One region of the Micromonospora sp. SCSIO 07396 genome, then DNA from elsewhere that is predicted to be linked to it. Evidence: riboswitches for the same ligand, from Rfam matches in the RefSeq annotation. Region 1 holds a riboswitch; each other region holds the start of a gene.

What was found. A riboswitch is a leader RNA that binds a small molecule or an ion and turns the genes downstream of it on or off. The one in region 1 is predicted to bind cyclic di-AMP.
Region 2: another riboswitch for cyclic di-AMP. It lies ahead of ACWCHM_RS17950 (C39 family peptidase); the one in region 1 lies ahead of ACWCHM_RS24985 (coiled-coil domain-containing protein).
Region 3: another riboswitch for cyclic di-AMP. It lies ahead of ACWCHM_RS03905 (coiled-coil domain-containing protein); the one in region 1 lies ahead of ACWCHM_RS24985 (coiled-coil domain-containing protein).

What each region holds. Positions count from the first base shown of each region.
Region 1 covers NZ_CM132210.1:5,790,877-5,795,793, forward strand. Annotated here, with positions in the region: gene ACWCHM_RS24970 (DUF305 domain-containing protein) at 97-717, opposite strand; gene ACWCHM_RS24975 (hypothetical protein) at 787-1,071, opposite strand; gene ACWCHM_RS24980 (YibE/F family protein) at 1,292-2,635, shown strand; cyclic di-AMP (ydaO/yuaA leader) riboswitch at 2,802-2,933, shown strand; gene ACWCHM_RS24985 (coiled-coil domain-containing protein) at 2,937-3,962, shown strand; gene ACWCHM_RS24990 (carbonic anhydrase) at 4,094-4,768, opposite strand.
Region 2 covers NZ_CM132210.1:4,167,087-4,172,003, reverse strand. Annotated here, with positions in the region: gene ACWCHM_RS17960 (hypothetical protein) at 33-428, shown strand; gene ACWCHM_RS17955 (hypothetical protein) at 566-1,327, shown strand; cyclic di-AMP (ydaO/yuaA leader) riboswitch at 1,700-1,844, shown strand; gene ACWCHM_RS17950 (C39 family peptidase) at 2,118-2,969, shown strand; gene ACWCHM_RS17945 (CDP-glycerol glycerophosphotransferase family protein) at 3,378-4,917, opposite strand, start outside.
Region 3 covers NZ_CM132210.1:850,377-855,293, forward strand. Annotated here, with positions in the region: gene ACWCHM_RS03895 (STAS domain-containing protein) at 66-428, shown strand; gene ACWCHM_RS03900 (SRPBCC family protein) at 527-994, shown strand; gene ACWCHM_RS03905 (coiled-coil domain-containing protein) at 1,115-2,173, opposite strand; cyclic di-AMP (ydaO/yuaA leader) riboswitch at 2,178-2,309, opposite strand; gene ACWCHM_RS03910 (cation diffusion facilitator family transporter) at 2,476-3,390, opposite strand; gene ACWCHM_RS03915 (HelD family protein) at 3,498-4,917, opposite strand, start outside.

The sequences.
Region 1 (4,917 bases):
CGGCGACCGGCGGGGCAACGGCCGGGCGGGACCGGGCGGGAGACCGACGTCGCGGGGCCGGTGGGATCCGGCCCCGCGACGCGTCACGGGTGGCGGTCAGAGCCGGGCGAGGATCTTCCGCATGGTGTCGATCTCGCCCTGCTGGGTGGTGACGATCTGCTGCGCCATGGCCCGCGCCCCGGCGTGCCGGCCGTCCGCCAGTTCCTGCCGGGCCATGGTGATCGCCCCCTCGTGGTGGGCGATCATCATGCTGAGGAACCGGCGGTCGAAGTCCCGACCGGTCGCCCCCTCCAGCCGGGCCAGGTCGGCGTCGGACATCATCCCCGGCATCCCGTGGTCCATCCCTGGCAGATGGCCGTCGGCCGGGCCGTCGGACGGGACGGGCCGGCCCCAGGCGGCGAGCCAGCCGGTCATGGTGGCGATCTCCGGGGCCTGGGCGGCGCGGATCCGTTCGGCCAGCCGGGTGACCTCCGGATCGGCGGCCCGGCTCCCGGCCAGCTCCGACATGCGTACCGCCTGCTGGTGGTGCGGGATCATCATCTGGGCGAACATCACGTCGGCCGGATCCGCGGCGGCCGAGGAAGGGCCGGCCCCGGCGGCCGGGCGGCCGTGACCGCCGGCGGTGGAGTGGCCGCCGCCGCAGGCGGTCAGGGCGGACGCGGCGGCGAGAGCGACGCCGGCCAGGGCGACGCGACGGGCAAGGGTACGGGTGGACACGGGCATACCTTTCGGTGGACGGACACGTACGCGACGGACGGTGGACACGGCAAAGCCGCGCCGGGTGTCCTATCTGCGCAGTACCGACACCGGACCGGTCGGCTCCCCCCGGTCCAGCACCGGCAGCGCGGCTGACGTCCGGTGGGGGCGGTCGGCCGGGGTGTCGTGCCCGACGGAGGTCCGGTCCGCCGAGGCGGCGTGGCCGGCCGGACGACCGTCGGCGGGATGACCGGCGGCGGCCAGGTGTGCGTCGTGACCGAGGGTGTGCATCGCGGAGAGCCCCAGCAGCGTGCCGACGAGCAGCAGCAGCCGCAGCCACCGCCCGGTCGTCGTCGCCGTACCCGCCCGCCGCACGGCTCAACGCTAGCCGTCCCGGTCGCCCGGCGGGCCGGTACGGGTCACCGGGCGTCGAGGCGTACCCGGCGCAGCGGTGGCGGGCCCGCCACCAGCAGTGAACCGCGCGGCCCGACCTGGTGCTGGCTACCATCGTCCGACGATGACGCGCCGCCCGTGGGTGAACCGGCAGGTCGGCTGACACGTATCCCGTCCCGGACCGTTGGGAGAACTCGCAGACATGGGCGCCGACCACACCCGCCCCGCTCCGTCCACCCCGCCCCGGGTGCGACGGATCCTCGTCATGACGGTGGTGCCACTCATCGTCGTCACGGTGATCGCCACGCTGCTGCTCTGGCCGGGGAAGACCTCGAAGATCGACCAGGGCGAGCAGGTGCCCCGCTACCACGGCACGGTGACCCGGGTGGTGACCGAGCCGTGCCCGCCCGCCCCGCAGACGCCCGACGGCCCGTCGGGGGTGGCCGACGGGCCGTGCGGGACGGTGACCGTCACCGTCGGGCAGGGGCCGGACAGCGGTGAGCAGGTCGAGACGCCCGTCCCGTCCGGGCCGGGGGCACCGACGGTGGCCGTCGGCGACGAGGTCGTGCTCGTCGCGTTGGCCGACCCCACCGATCCGTCGGTGAGCAGCTACCACATCGCCGAGCACCAGCGGGGCATGCCGCTGCTCTGGCTGGTCGCCCTGTTCGCGGCGGCGATCGTGGCGTTCGGCCGGCTGCGCGGGCTGGCCGCCCTGGCCGGGCTCGGGGCCAGCTTCGCCATCCTGTTGACCTTCGTGGTGCCGGGCATCTCCGCCGGGGGCGCGCCGCTGCCGATCGCGGTCACCGGCGCCGCGTTGATCATGTTCGTGGTGCTGTACCTGACCCACGGGATCACCGCGCAGACCTCGGTGGCGGTGCTGGGCACGCTGGGCAGTCTGGTGCTGACCGGCGTCCTGGGCACGCTGGCCGCCGCCGCCACCCACCTGACCGGGTACGGCAGCGAGGAGGCCACCACGCTGTCGATGTACCAACGCGACGTCGACCTGCACGGCCTGCTGCTGGCCGGGATCATCATCGGGTCGCTCGGTGTCCTGGACGACGTCACGGTCACCCAGTCGGCCACCGTCACCGAGCTGGCGCACGCCAATCCGGGGCTGTCCCGGTTGCAGCTCTACCGGGCGGCGGCCCGGGTCGGCCGGGCGCACATCGCGTCCACGGTCAACACGATCGTGCTGGCGTACGCGGGTGCGTCACTGCCGTTGCTGCTCCTGCTCACCGCCGACAGCCGCCCGGTGAGCCAGATCCTCACCAGCGAGTTCCTGGCCCAGGAGATCGTCCGCAGCGCGGTGGCGACCCTCGGCCTGGTGGCGGCGGTGCCGCTGACCACCGGGTTGGCCGCGCTGGTGGTCACCGCCGGACGGGGGCCGGCCGACGCCGGTACGGCCGGGCCGACGCCCGCCCCACGTCCCGCCCCCGACCGTGCCGAGGCGTGGGAGGCGTTGAGCGCGCCCCGGCACGGCGAACCGTCCACCCCGGCCCCCGCACGGTGGCCGGACCCGGAAAGGAGCACGGACACCGCATGGTGACACTGCGCTGCGTGACCGAAGGCGAGGTCGCGGCTGTCGGCCACGTCACTGATTACCACTCGCTATCGGGAAAATACTCATTTGGTCGGGTTGCGGGCGTAGATCCCCGGTACGACTCTCGGGTAACCTCGCTGCCGGTCACCGCCGAAGGCGCCCACCGGAGCCAGCGGTGCCACCGCCCAATCGCCGTACGGCGAGCCGGGGAACCGAGCACCTGGGGTGAATCCGCGCCAGCGGTAGGGGCCACTTCCGTCCCGAACCCGTCAGCTAACCCGGTCGGCGGTCGACGGAAGGGACAACTGTGACGGCACCCCTACGCCACTGGTGGACTCCGGTGGTGGCCGTGCTCGCCGCTCTGGCGCTGGTCGCCGGCCCGGCCGCCGCCCCCGCGGCGGCAGCACCCAACGCGCCCACCCCCTCGGGGCACGAGGAGGACGAGGAGCCCAAGCTGCTCACCGACGTCATCGAGGCGACGAACCGGGAGTACTCGGCGGCGAAGACCCGACTGGAGAAGTCCAAGAAACGCCAACTCGAATACGCCATCGAGGTGGAGAAGGCGGAGCAGGAGCTGGCGGCGTTGGCTCCGCAGGTCACCGAGATCGCCGCCCAGTCGTACCGGACGGGTCGGGTCGGCGCGGTCGCCGCGCTGCTGGAGAGCGACGCCCCGGACGCCTTCGTCCGGCGGGCCGCCGCCCTGGACGAGCTGAACATGGTCAACGCCGGCAAGCTGGCCGAGGTCAACAAGGTCAAGACCCGGGCCGAGCAGGCCAAGCTCGCCGTCGACGCCGAGGTCCGTGAGCAGCAGAAGCAGGCCAACCTGATGGCCAAGAAGAAGACCGAGGCCGACAAGGCACTGGCCCTGGTCGGCGGTCGGGGCTTCACCGGCGGCCTGGTCGACGCGACGTCCCCGGTGGCCCGCGTCGCACCCGGCCAGACCGCCAACGGCGAGTGGCGCGGGGAGTCGTGCAGCGAGAACGACCCGACCACGTCCGGGTGCATCACCCCGCGCACGCTGCACATGTACAAGGAGGTCAAGCGGGCCGGATTCAACCGGTTCGTCGGCTGCTACCGCCCCGGTGGGCCGTGGGAGCACCCCAAGGGCAAGGCGTGCGACTGGTCGTTGCAGAAGAGCGGGTTCAGCCCGTGGCACAACAACGACACCCGGATGTACGGCAACAACCTCGCCGCGTTCCTGATCCGCAACTCGGACCGGCTGGGCATCTACTACGTGATCTGGAACCGGCAGATCTGGTTCCCGGCCAACGGCTGGAGTTCGTACTCGGGACCGTCCAACCACACCGACCACGTCCACGTGTCGCTGTTGTAGCGGGTGCAGCTGGGCCGAAGCTGCGGTGTCCGGCGTTCCGGACACCGCAGCACCGGCCCGATGAGTTGATCGAGGCGCACGATGAGGGCCGCCCGGCTTAGCCGGGCGGCCCTCATCGTGACCGGTGCGGGTCAGGAGGCGACGGGTGCCGTCGCGGCACCGGCCGGCACGGCCGGTGCCGGCACCGCGGCGGCGGGCGCGGGCAGCTCGGGGGCCACCTGGCGCACCTCACCGGCGGCGAGCCGGTAGGACATCCCGACCACCGCGCACCGGCCGGCGGCCACCTCGGCGGCGATCACCGGGGAGTTGCCGAGCAGCACCTCGACGGTCTGCGCGATATGGATGTCGACGATCCCGTCGATGTCGTGCACCCCCTGCTGGGCCGCGCGACGCAGGCTCGGCCCGACGGCGGCGACCACCGAGTAGAGGTGTCCCGGGGGCTGGGTGCCGGTCCGGGCCGCGTCCCGGGCCGCCTGCACGGCACCACAGGAGTCGTGTCCGAGGACCACCACCAGCGGGGTGCCGAGCACCGTCACCGCGTACTCGACGCTGCCGAGCACCTCGGGCCCGGCGGTGTGCCCGGCGGTCCGGACCACGAAGAGGTCACCGAGACCCCGGTCGAAGATGATCTCGGCGGCGAGCCGGGAGTCGGAGCAGCCGACGATGACCGCGAAGGGATGCTGGCCATCGGCGACGGCGGTGCGGTGGCCGGCATCCTGGTTGGGATGGTGGGGCACACCGGCGACGAAACGCCTGTTGCCGGCCTGCAACTCGGCCAGCGCCTGGGTCGGAGTGATCGGGGCCATTGCCTCACCTCGGTCCGGAATCGCACCTGGTCACGCCGGCCGGCGGCGACGACGGCCGTGTCCTCACGGTCACACGCAGCTAAAGGTACGTCAAGATTTCGTGATACACGTTTCAGGCATCGGTCGAAGCCGTGTCGACGGCGTGTCGG
Region 2 (4,917 bases), 1.6 Mb from region 1:
CGGGCCGGTGGCCCCTTCGGTAGCGTGGTCCCGTGTTCCCGGTCGCGCCCACCAGTCCCCTGTGGTGGGTCGCGCGCGGGATGTCCCGGCTGCTCGCCGGCCTCGCCGTCGCACTCGCGTTCGCCGCCGCCGGCCCGGCGCTGTCCGGCCCCGCGCTGTTCGATCCGGTCCCCGGCGCACTGTCGGCCGACGCGTCGCACTCCTTCCCCGCCGCCGGGGCCCTCGACACCCCGTCCGATCAGGGTGACGGCATCCGCGCCGACGGCCGCGGGACGGAGCGGGTCGACGTGGTGACGACCGACCGGGTCGACGCCGGCCTGCCCGCCGTGCCGGCCGGTCCGGCACGGGAGCTTCCGACGGCCACCCTGTCGACACCGGCCGGTCGGATGCCCGCCGCCCCCGGGCCCCGGGCACCCCCGGCGCGCTGACCCCGCCCCACCGGGGCCGCCCGCCCGCCGCCACCACCACGACCTCGTCCCCGTACCGCCCCGGACGGACGTTGCCCGCAACGGTTCCGCCCCGGTACGGCCCCGATCCGCCCCATCCGCCCGCGAGGTGTCGACCCGTGACCACCGTGCTGTCCCAGTTCCTGATCGGGGTGCCGACCGCCACCGCGATCTGGTCCCTGCTGCTCGTCCTCGCGTTGACCGGCCTCGCCGTCCTGGTCGCCCGCCCCGAACGGGAGCAGCCGACCGACGTGACCGCCGTCGGGCCGCCGCCCGACGCCCCACCCCCGGTCGCCGACCTGCGCCGCTACGCCGACGAGGTGACCGTGGCCGCCGCCGGGGCCGCCCAGACCGCCCGCCGTCACCGGGCCGCCTGGCTGGCCGCGCAGGACACCCTGGAACGGGCCTGGCAGGAGTACGACGAGGCGGAGACGGCGGCCCGACGGTTCACCGGCGCGGGGGCGCTGCCCAGCCCGCGTACCCCCCGGACGCCTGCCGAGTACGCCGGCCGGGAGCGGTGGCTGCACCAGGAGGCGGTGGCGGCGCACTGGCGGGGCGAACTGTCGGTGGAGCGGCTGCGGGACGTCTTCGCGCACCGCGACGGCTGGGACCCGCGCCGGCACCCCGTCGAGCACGAGGTGATGCTCGCCCGGGCGGTCCGGGAGGACCGGCGGGCGGCGTACCGGGCGGCGCACTGGCGGGAACGCGTCGCGTGGCGGGCCGCCGAGCTGGCCGCCGAGGCCGCCCGGTCGCTGGCCGCCGAGGCGTACGCGGCGACGCAGCGGGTGCGTCCGGGCCGGGTGCCGCTGCCCCGGGCCGCGACGTCGGCGGCGACCCGCCCGAGCCCGGCCACCCGCTGGCACCCGGCCCGGGTGGGCTGACCCGCCCCGCGACTACCGCCTGGGTCCACCCCGGGCCGGGTGGGCCGGGAGGTCGGGAGGTCGGGAGTCCCGGGGACCGAATTGTTACCCAGGCGGGTGTGGACGCGGTCACGCAGCGGCGGAACCGGACAGCCCGTCACACCCGGTCACATCGACTTCGTTGATCATCGGAGGTTGCGGGTCGGTTGTCCGGTCACGGCCCCGACGGGCCCGGACGACCATTCGTCCCCGGCCCGCACCCGGGCTGCCCGAACGCCCCGCACATCGGCCTGCCCAGCTATGTTTACGCAGGTCACAGGGCTTGGCGGGAGGGGAGGGCGACCAGTAGTGTCGCTGCCGTCCGGTGCGGTTCCCGATCGCAGCAGGCGACGCCGCGCCGACCCGCTCAATCGTGCTTGTCACGAACCGGGGACCCACACGCACCACCTGGGGTGAATCTCCGGGCCACGGCCCGGGGTAGGGCGATCTTCCCGCCCGAATCCGTCAGCTAACCCGGTCGGCGGCAGCGGAAGGAGTTCCCTCCTCGTGCAGCATGACCCCACCCCCTCGGTAATCCCTCCACCTCGGTGCCGGGGTGCCGCCGGACCGTCGCGCCTGACGCGCTGACCCGGCCGTCCACCCCGCCGCCCGACCCCGCTCGGGCGACCCGCCGATCCGCCCGGCTCCCGTCGGGCGGACCCTGCCGAACGAGCGGCCCAAACACCCGATCCGCGCGTGGCGTACCCGCCACGTGCCGGTCCGGCGTGCCCGGCCGCCTCGCCCCGTGGAGGAACACCCCGTGAAGCACCACATGAAGCGACAGCTCCGCCGACTGGGCGCCCAGCGCCCGTACCGGATGGTCGTCGGCTCGGCGGCGGTCCTCGTCCTGGCCGCCGGTGGCACCGCCCTGGCCGCCGGGGTCGACGACGCCCCGACCGACCAGCAGCGCGCCACCGCCGTGGCCGAGACCGCCCCCCGCCTCGACGACGTCGCCAGCCGCGCCCAGGCCCGGGTGGCCACGCCCGCCCCGGCCAGCCCGTCGGCCACCCCCACGGCCAGCCCGTCGGCGAGCCCCACCCCGTCGCCGCGCGTCACCCGGGCGAAGTCCCGTCCCACCGTCGACCCGGACCTGACCCGCAAGGCGGCCCCGAAGCCGCCGTCGTCGAAGGTTCTGCGCTACGACTACCAGGCCCAGATCACCTACTACTACTGTGGCCCGGCGGCGGTGCGTAACGCGCTCAGCGCGGCCGGCATCGAGCGCGGCCAGGACGACCTCGCCGCCCAGTTGGGCACCACCGAGATGGGCACCAACTCGGCCGAGGACACCACCCGGGTGCTCAACGCCGTGGTCAAGGGCGATCCGTACCGGACCCGGATGTTCGCCGGCACCCCGAGCGACGCGCAGGTCGAGCGGCTGCGGGCCGACGTGGTCGCGGCGGTCACCGACAAGCGGGCCGTGGTCGCGAACGTGGCCGGGGACGCCACCGACCTCGACGGCGGCTGGCACTCCTTCCCCGGTGGCCACTACGTCGCCGCCGTGGGCTACCGGGACAACGGCCGTACCGTGCGGATCGCCGACTCGGCCGACCCGTCCCTGCCGGCCTACTGGGTCGGCGTGACCACCCTGGCGAACTGGATCGCCACCCGGGGCTACTCCGCCTGACCCGTTGCTCTCGAATTCGATCCGGACCGCCTCGGCTGCCTGACCACGGGCACCGGGGCGGTCCGCTGTCGGCCCGACCGACGAGGACTGACGGCATCGGCACCACCGATGCCGGGTGCCACCCGGCGCGCCCCGGACCAACCACGCCTGCATCGTCCGAGGGGTGCACATACCACCCTCGCTCCCTACAGAGCTGATGACGGCAACGACTCAGTGCCGACGCCGCACCTACTTCAGGCGGAGCCGATCATTGCCGGTACCCGGCCGGTCAGCGAGGGCACACACGGCGTGATTCGTTTGCGTCATCAGGTCTGTAGGCGGCAGACGGCACTTGTGAGGGGGCGTCCGTGCACGCGTCGGGCCCGAGTGGCGAACCACGCCACCACCCCGGCCCGGGTCGACTCCCGGTCAGCCGCGCGGGGACACCGAAGCGTCGTCCCAGGTGGCGGTGCCGGCGGTACGCGGGGCCGGCGGGTTCCAGCCCGGCTCCAGCTCCCGGCGGGCCGCGTCGAGGAAACCGTCGGCGTACGCGTCGTCGGGGAAGTCGCCCAGGTAGCGGCGGCGGGTGTCCCACCGGGCCGCCGCCAGCGGATCGGTGTCCAGCAGCCCGGTCAGCACCTCGTCCAGGTTGGCCATGTCCCGGCGCAGCACGTAACCGGAGCGGGCCAGCGGGAACCGGTCCAGGAACTCGTCACCGTCGACGCCCAGGTCGGTCACCGCGTACGGCTTGCCCGAGTAGAGGTAGTCGGAGATGACCCCGGAGACGTCGGAGACCAGCGCGTCGGAGCGGTTGACACAGTCGGTCAGGCTCAGCTCACGGCTGGCCGCTGCCCCCCACAGGTGCTGCCGCCCGGTCCGGGTCCGGTCGGCGGCGAGCAGCTCGGTGAGCCGGGCCAACTGCCGGGCCGAGGCCGGGTTCTGCCCGGTGTACGGGTGGGCCCGCAGGATCACCGTGGCCCCCCGGTCGAGCAGCCGGCGCAGCAGCGGCTCTGCCACCGGCAGCGAGCAGTAGTTGGCGTCGGCGTGGTGGCCGGTCCAGGTGGGGGTGTAGAGCACCGTCGGGGCGGCCGGCGGGCGGGCCTCCCGGCGTACCTCGATGGCTTCGACCTGCGGACGGCCGACCACGACGAACTTCTCGGCGGGGATCTCCACGCCGGCCCGCGCGTACCGCTCGATCGCCGCCGGACCGGCCACGAAGATCTTGTCGAAGATGGCCGAGACCGGGTTGGCGCTGGGGGCCTTGTCGCTGTCGCCGTGGTGCAGCTGCACGTGGGTGAGCTGGGTGAACCGGATGCAGTGGCTGTTCTTCGCCCCGTGGTTGACATAGAACGCCACCCGCAGGCTGGGCACCAGCGCCTCGTCCATGGCCTTGAGGGTGGGGCAGTAGACCACCGGGGCGCTGGTCGCGGCGGCGATCGTGGGCAGGAATTCCGGCTCCCGCAGCAGCACCAGGAACGGCCGGCCCAACCGTTCCAGGTAGGGCAGCCACATGGTGACCTGGTATTCCGAGCCGGGTGGGGCGGAGAAGTAGAGCAGGAACTCCGGCTGGTGCGCACGTAGCGCCCGGGTCACCGGGCCGCCCCCGCCCGACGGCCGGAACCGCCGCCGGGCCAGGTCCAGGCCGACCGCGCCGCAGCCGGCCGCCACCACCAGCACGACGGCCAGCGCGACCACGGCGGGCAGGGCGAGGGCGGCGGCCACCGCCACCACCGCGAGCAGCCCCAGCAGGATGCCGCCGAGGCGGGCGGCGACCAGCGGGGTCCACGCCCGCACCGGCAGGTTCGCCGCCCGGATCTCCAGGTTGCCGGCGTCGCGCAGCGGCCCCACCAGCAGCACCAGGCCCAGCAGCAGCAGCGCGGTGAGCGCCAGCACCGGGTCGAACCCGTCGTCGAGCCGGCGGGCGTAGCCGACCAGGATGCCGGCGGCCAGCAGCACCGTCTCGGCGACG
Region 3 (4,917 bases), 2.5 Mb from region 1:
AATACTCTCGGTCGCGGCCCGCGTACTGATGAGGCGCCCGGGGACGGGCGAGTGGAGGTGCTCGCGTGAGCCTGTCGATCGTGAAGTCGGTCCTGCCGGCCGGTGTCATCGAGATCGCCCCCCGTGGTGAGATCGACGTCGACACCGCCTACGAGGTACGTGAGGCGATCGCCGAGGTGCTGGCCAAGGGCCGGCCCGCGCGGATCGAGCTGAACATGCGACTCGTCACCTTCATCGACTCCGTCGGGATCAGCGCCATGGTCGCCGGCTTCCAGACCGCCGAGGTCAGCGGCGTCAAACTGATCGTCACCGAACCGAGCCGGTTCGTGCACCGGCAGCTCTGGGTGACCGGCCTGCTCGGTCTCTTCGGCGCTCCGGAGCCGTACTTCGCCGGTGCCGCCACCCCGGAGGTGCTGCCCGGCGCCTGACCGGGCCACGGGCGGCGTCCATGCCGTCCGACCAGTGACGTTGCCAGTCCGTCTCCGGTACGGCACGATCGTGCGACCGACGACGGTCAGGAGGCCCGGTGGTCCGGCGGGAGAGCTTCAGCTACACGGTGCAGGCGCGCTGCTCACCGGCGGACGCGACGGCGCTGCTGAGCGACCTGTCCCGGCAGGAGGAGCTGCATCCGCTGATCGTCCGGGTACGCCGGCTGCCCGCCCGGCCGGGTGCCCTGGCCAGCTATGCGATCACCGACCGGCTGGAGCTGGGGCCGCTGCGGTTCCCCGTCACCTACCAGGCCGACGTGCTGCTGGCCGGCGACGACGAGATCGTGACGGTGGCCCGCCAGCAGCCCGGCACCACCGTACGCAACCACACCCGGCTGCGGATGGAGGGTGACCTGCTGCGGATCGACGTAGAGATCACCCTCGCCGCACCGGCGCCGTTGTTCGGCTACGCCTTCCGGCAGGCCCGCGCCGCCCACCTGGGGCTGGCCAGCCGCCTCGGTGCCGTTCTGGACTCCCGGGCCGGCGACCCGCCTCCGGTGGGCTGACCACCGCCGGCACCCGGGCTGCCCGACCCGGTCGCGGCGTGGCGGCACCCGACCTGACCTGCCGCTGCGGCCGGCCGTGGTCCGGTGGCCCGCCCGGGTCGGACGGGCCACCGGGTCGGCTCAGATCATCGACAGGTGCACGTGGTTGGTGTGGTCGCTGGACGGGTCCCCGTTGCCCCCGCTGTACGCCTTCCACCCGCTGCTCGGCAGCCAGATCCGCTTGAACCAGATCACGTAGAGCACACCGAGCCGGTCGGCGTTGCGGATGAAGTACGCGGCGAGGTTGTTGCCGTACGTCCGGTCGCCGCCACTGGCCACCCCGCCGAAGCCACCCTTCTGGGCGGCGAAGTCGCACGCCCGGCCCTTGGGGTGTTCCCCGGAGCCGCTGGGCCGGTAGCAGGAGACGTACCTGGTGAAACCGGCCGCCTTGGCCTGGTTGAGGGCGTTGAGCGTACGCGGGGTGATGCAGCCGTTGGCCGGCGTCGGGTCGTTGACGCTGCACGACTCGGACGGCCAGGAGCCGTCGGAGTTGCGGGGCGCCCCCTTGGCGTTGCTGGTGGACGTGCCGTCCGAGCTGCCGGAGTCGCGGGAGGTGGGGGCCGGCTTGTCGGCGGCGGCCACCGCCAACGCCCGCTCGGCCTGTTCCTTGCGTTTGCCCATGGTGGCGACCTGCTTGCGCTGTTCGGTGATCTCCCGGGTGACCGCGGCCCGGGTCCGGGTGGCCTGGTCCCGGGTCTCGATCATCGTGCGCAGTTCCTGGTCCTCCCGGGTGGCGACCGTCTCCAGCGCCGCCGCGCGGTCCAGGAAGCCGGTCGGGGTGTTGCTGTTGAGCAGGGCGGACATCGGTCCGAGCCGGCCGGTGCGGTAGGCCGCTCCGGCGATCTCGCCGACCTTGGCGGTCTGCGTGACCAGTTGCCCCTCGATGGTCTTGAGCTGCCCGTCGAGTTCCTTTTGGCGTTTGGTGGAGCGCTCCAGGGCGGCCTTGGCCTCCAGCCAGCCCTTGCTGGCCGCGTCGAGCTGGTCGCGCAGCGCCGGGGTGCCGCCCTCGTCGTCGTCGCCCGGGGCGGCGAGCCGGGTGGTGGGCGCGGCGACGGCCGGGGTGAACGGCGCGGCCGACACGCCCAGGGCCAGCGCCGTGACGACTGCGGCCAGCAGCCGCGTGGTGGTGCGTACGTGCATGCGGATGTCCTTCCGTCAGCCGCCGACCGGGTTAGCTGACGGGTTCGGGACGGAAGATCCCTACCGCTTGCGCGGATGCACCCCAGGAACGTGGTTCCCCGGTTCGCCCGGGCGGGCGATTAGGCGGCGGCCTCCGCCTGGCGGAGACCGGGGCCGAGCCTACCGGTACGCGTGTGACGCCTGCCTACCTCGTGACTGAGAGTACGAGAGTGAATACCCCCAAAAGGGGCAAACAGCGCAAATTCCCGTGATCTCTGTGCGGGAGTACCCGCCGGGGCTGACCGTCCGGCCCGGGGTGGGGGTCACCAGTGGGCGGGTCCGCACGCCCCCGGGGTCGCCCCGGGCTCGACCTGGAGGGTGGCGTGCTCGATGTGGAAGTCCTCCCGCAGGGCGCCCCGGGCGGCGGCCAGCACCGTGCCGACCTCGGCGTCGCCGGCCAGGGTGAGGTGGGCCGAGGCGACGTCCATGCCCGAGGTGAGCGTCCAGACGTGCAGGTCGTGCACCTCGGCGACGCCGGGCACGGCGGTGAGCCGGTCGTGCACGGCGGTCACCGGCAGGTGCTCCGGGGCGGCCTGCACCAGGATGCGTACCGCCGCCCGGCCGAGTCGCCAGGTGCGGGGCAGGATGAACACGCCGATCGCCACGGCGACCAGCGGGTCGGCCCACCACCAACCGGTGCCGGCGATCAGCAGCGCCGCCACGATCACGCCGACCGAGCCGAGCAGGTCGCCCAGCACCTCCAGGTACGCCCCACGCAGGTTGATGCTCTCCTTGGCGCCCTCCCGCAGCAGGCCGAACGCGACGATGTTGGCGAGCAGGCCGAGCACCGCCACCACCAGCATCGGGCCGGCCAGCACCTCGGGCGGCTCGCCGAACCGGCGGACCGCCTCGATCAGCACGTAGACCGCGACCCCGCTGAGCAGGACGGCGTTGGCCAGGGCGGCGAGCACCTCCAGCCGGTAGAGGCCGAAGGTGCGCTGCGGGTCCCGGGCGGCCCGCCGGGTGGCGGTGATCGCGGCCAGCGCCATCCCGATGCCGAGCACGTCGGTGAACATGTGCCCCGCGTCGGAGAGCAGGGCCAGCGAGCCGGTGCCGAAGGCGGCCACTGCCTCGACCACCATGAGCACGGCGAGCAGCCCGAACGCCGCCCAGAGCCGCCCCCGGTGCCGGTGCGCGGCGTTGCTGACCGTCGCGCTGTGGTCATGACCTGCGCCCACGTCCACACCTTCCGTCGCCGCTGCGGACCGGCTCCAATCTATGCTCACATCGCTATGTATGCAAGTGATGGTCGGTCGTCCGGCCAGGTGGGACGGGTTCCGGGCGGTCAGCCGGTCGGTTCGACGGTGGTGAGGCGCTGGGTCGCCCGGGACAACGCCACGTAGAGCGTCCGTACCCCGGAGCCCGGATCGGCCCGGATCTCGCCGGGGCAGACCAGCACCACCCCGTCGTACTCCATGCCCTTGGCCTGGAGGCTGGTCACCACCTGCAACCGCGCCCCGCCCCGGTCGCCCAACCAGCCGGCCACCTCGTCGCGGCGGGGCACCGGGGTGATCACGCCGACCGTCCCGGCCACCTCCGCCAGCAGCGCGTCCACCGCGTCGGCCGTCGCGCGGGCCAGCTCCGCCGCCGGCACCTGCAACGCCACCGGGTCCACCCCGGTGGACCGCACCGCGCTCGGCAACTCCAGGTCGGGATAGAGCCGGCGAATCTCCGCCGCCGCCACCGCGAAGATCTCCGCCGAGTTGCGGTAGTTGGTGGAGAGCGTGAACCGGTGCCGCCGCCGCCGACCCAGCGCCTGGTCCCGGGCCCGGTCCAGCTCCGCCTGGTCACCCGTCCAGGCGGTCTGCGCCGGATCACCCACCACCGTCCAGGAGGCGAGCCGGCCGCGCCGGCCGATCATCCGCCACTGCATCGGCGAGACGTCCTGCGACTCGTCGACCACCACGTGTGCGTAGTCCCGGTAGTCCTCGGGCCGCTCCCGGGCCGCCGCCCGCGCGGCCCGCTGCCGCTCCCCGAAGGTGCTCAGCTCCCGGACGCCGCCGGCGAGCTGGAACGGGTCCCGGCGGGCCTTCTTCGGGCGGACCGGCTGACCCAGCAGCGCGTCCAGCTCGTCGAGCAGGGCGATGTCAGCCACCGTCAACCCCTCGGTGTCCAGCGACCGGTACGCCTCCACCAGCAACCCGACCTCCGTCCGGGACAGGACGCCGGCCGCGTACCGGTGCAGCCGCTCCGGTCGGGCCAGCCAGCCCAGCACGTGCCGGGGATGCAGCCGGGGCCACCACGCCTTGAGGAACTCCCGGAACTCCGGCCGCTCGATGATCTCGTCCTCGAAGGCCGGCTGCTCGGGCAGACCGGCGACGGCCAACCGTCGGGCCTGCGCGTACAACGCGGCGAGCACCCCGTCGAAGCCGACCCGACGGACCTCGTTACGGCGGGCCCCCCGGTGCAGCGCCCGGTCCCGGACGCCGTCCAGCTCGCGCCCCTCCAGACGCAGCAACGCACCCCGGTAGAGCAGCCGCAGCTCCTGCGGGCCGTCCGGCACCGCGTCCCGGGCCGCCCGCTCCAGCACCCGACGCATCCGCAGTGAACCCTTCACCGCCGCCACCTCGGGACCGTCCGTGCGGGTCGCCGACAGACCGGGGAACAACGAACCCAGCGAGTGCAGGGTGGCGGTCTCCTCACCCAGCGACGGCAGCACCGAGGCGATGTACTCCACGAAGACCGCCGACGGGCCGACCACCAGG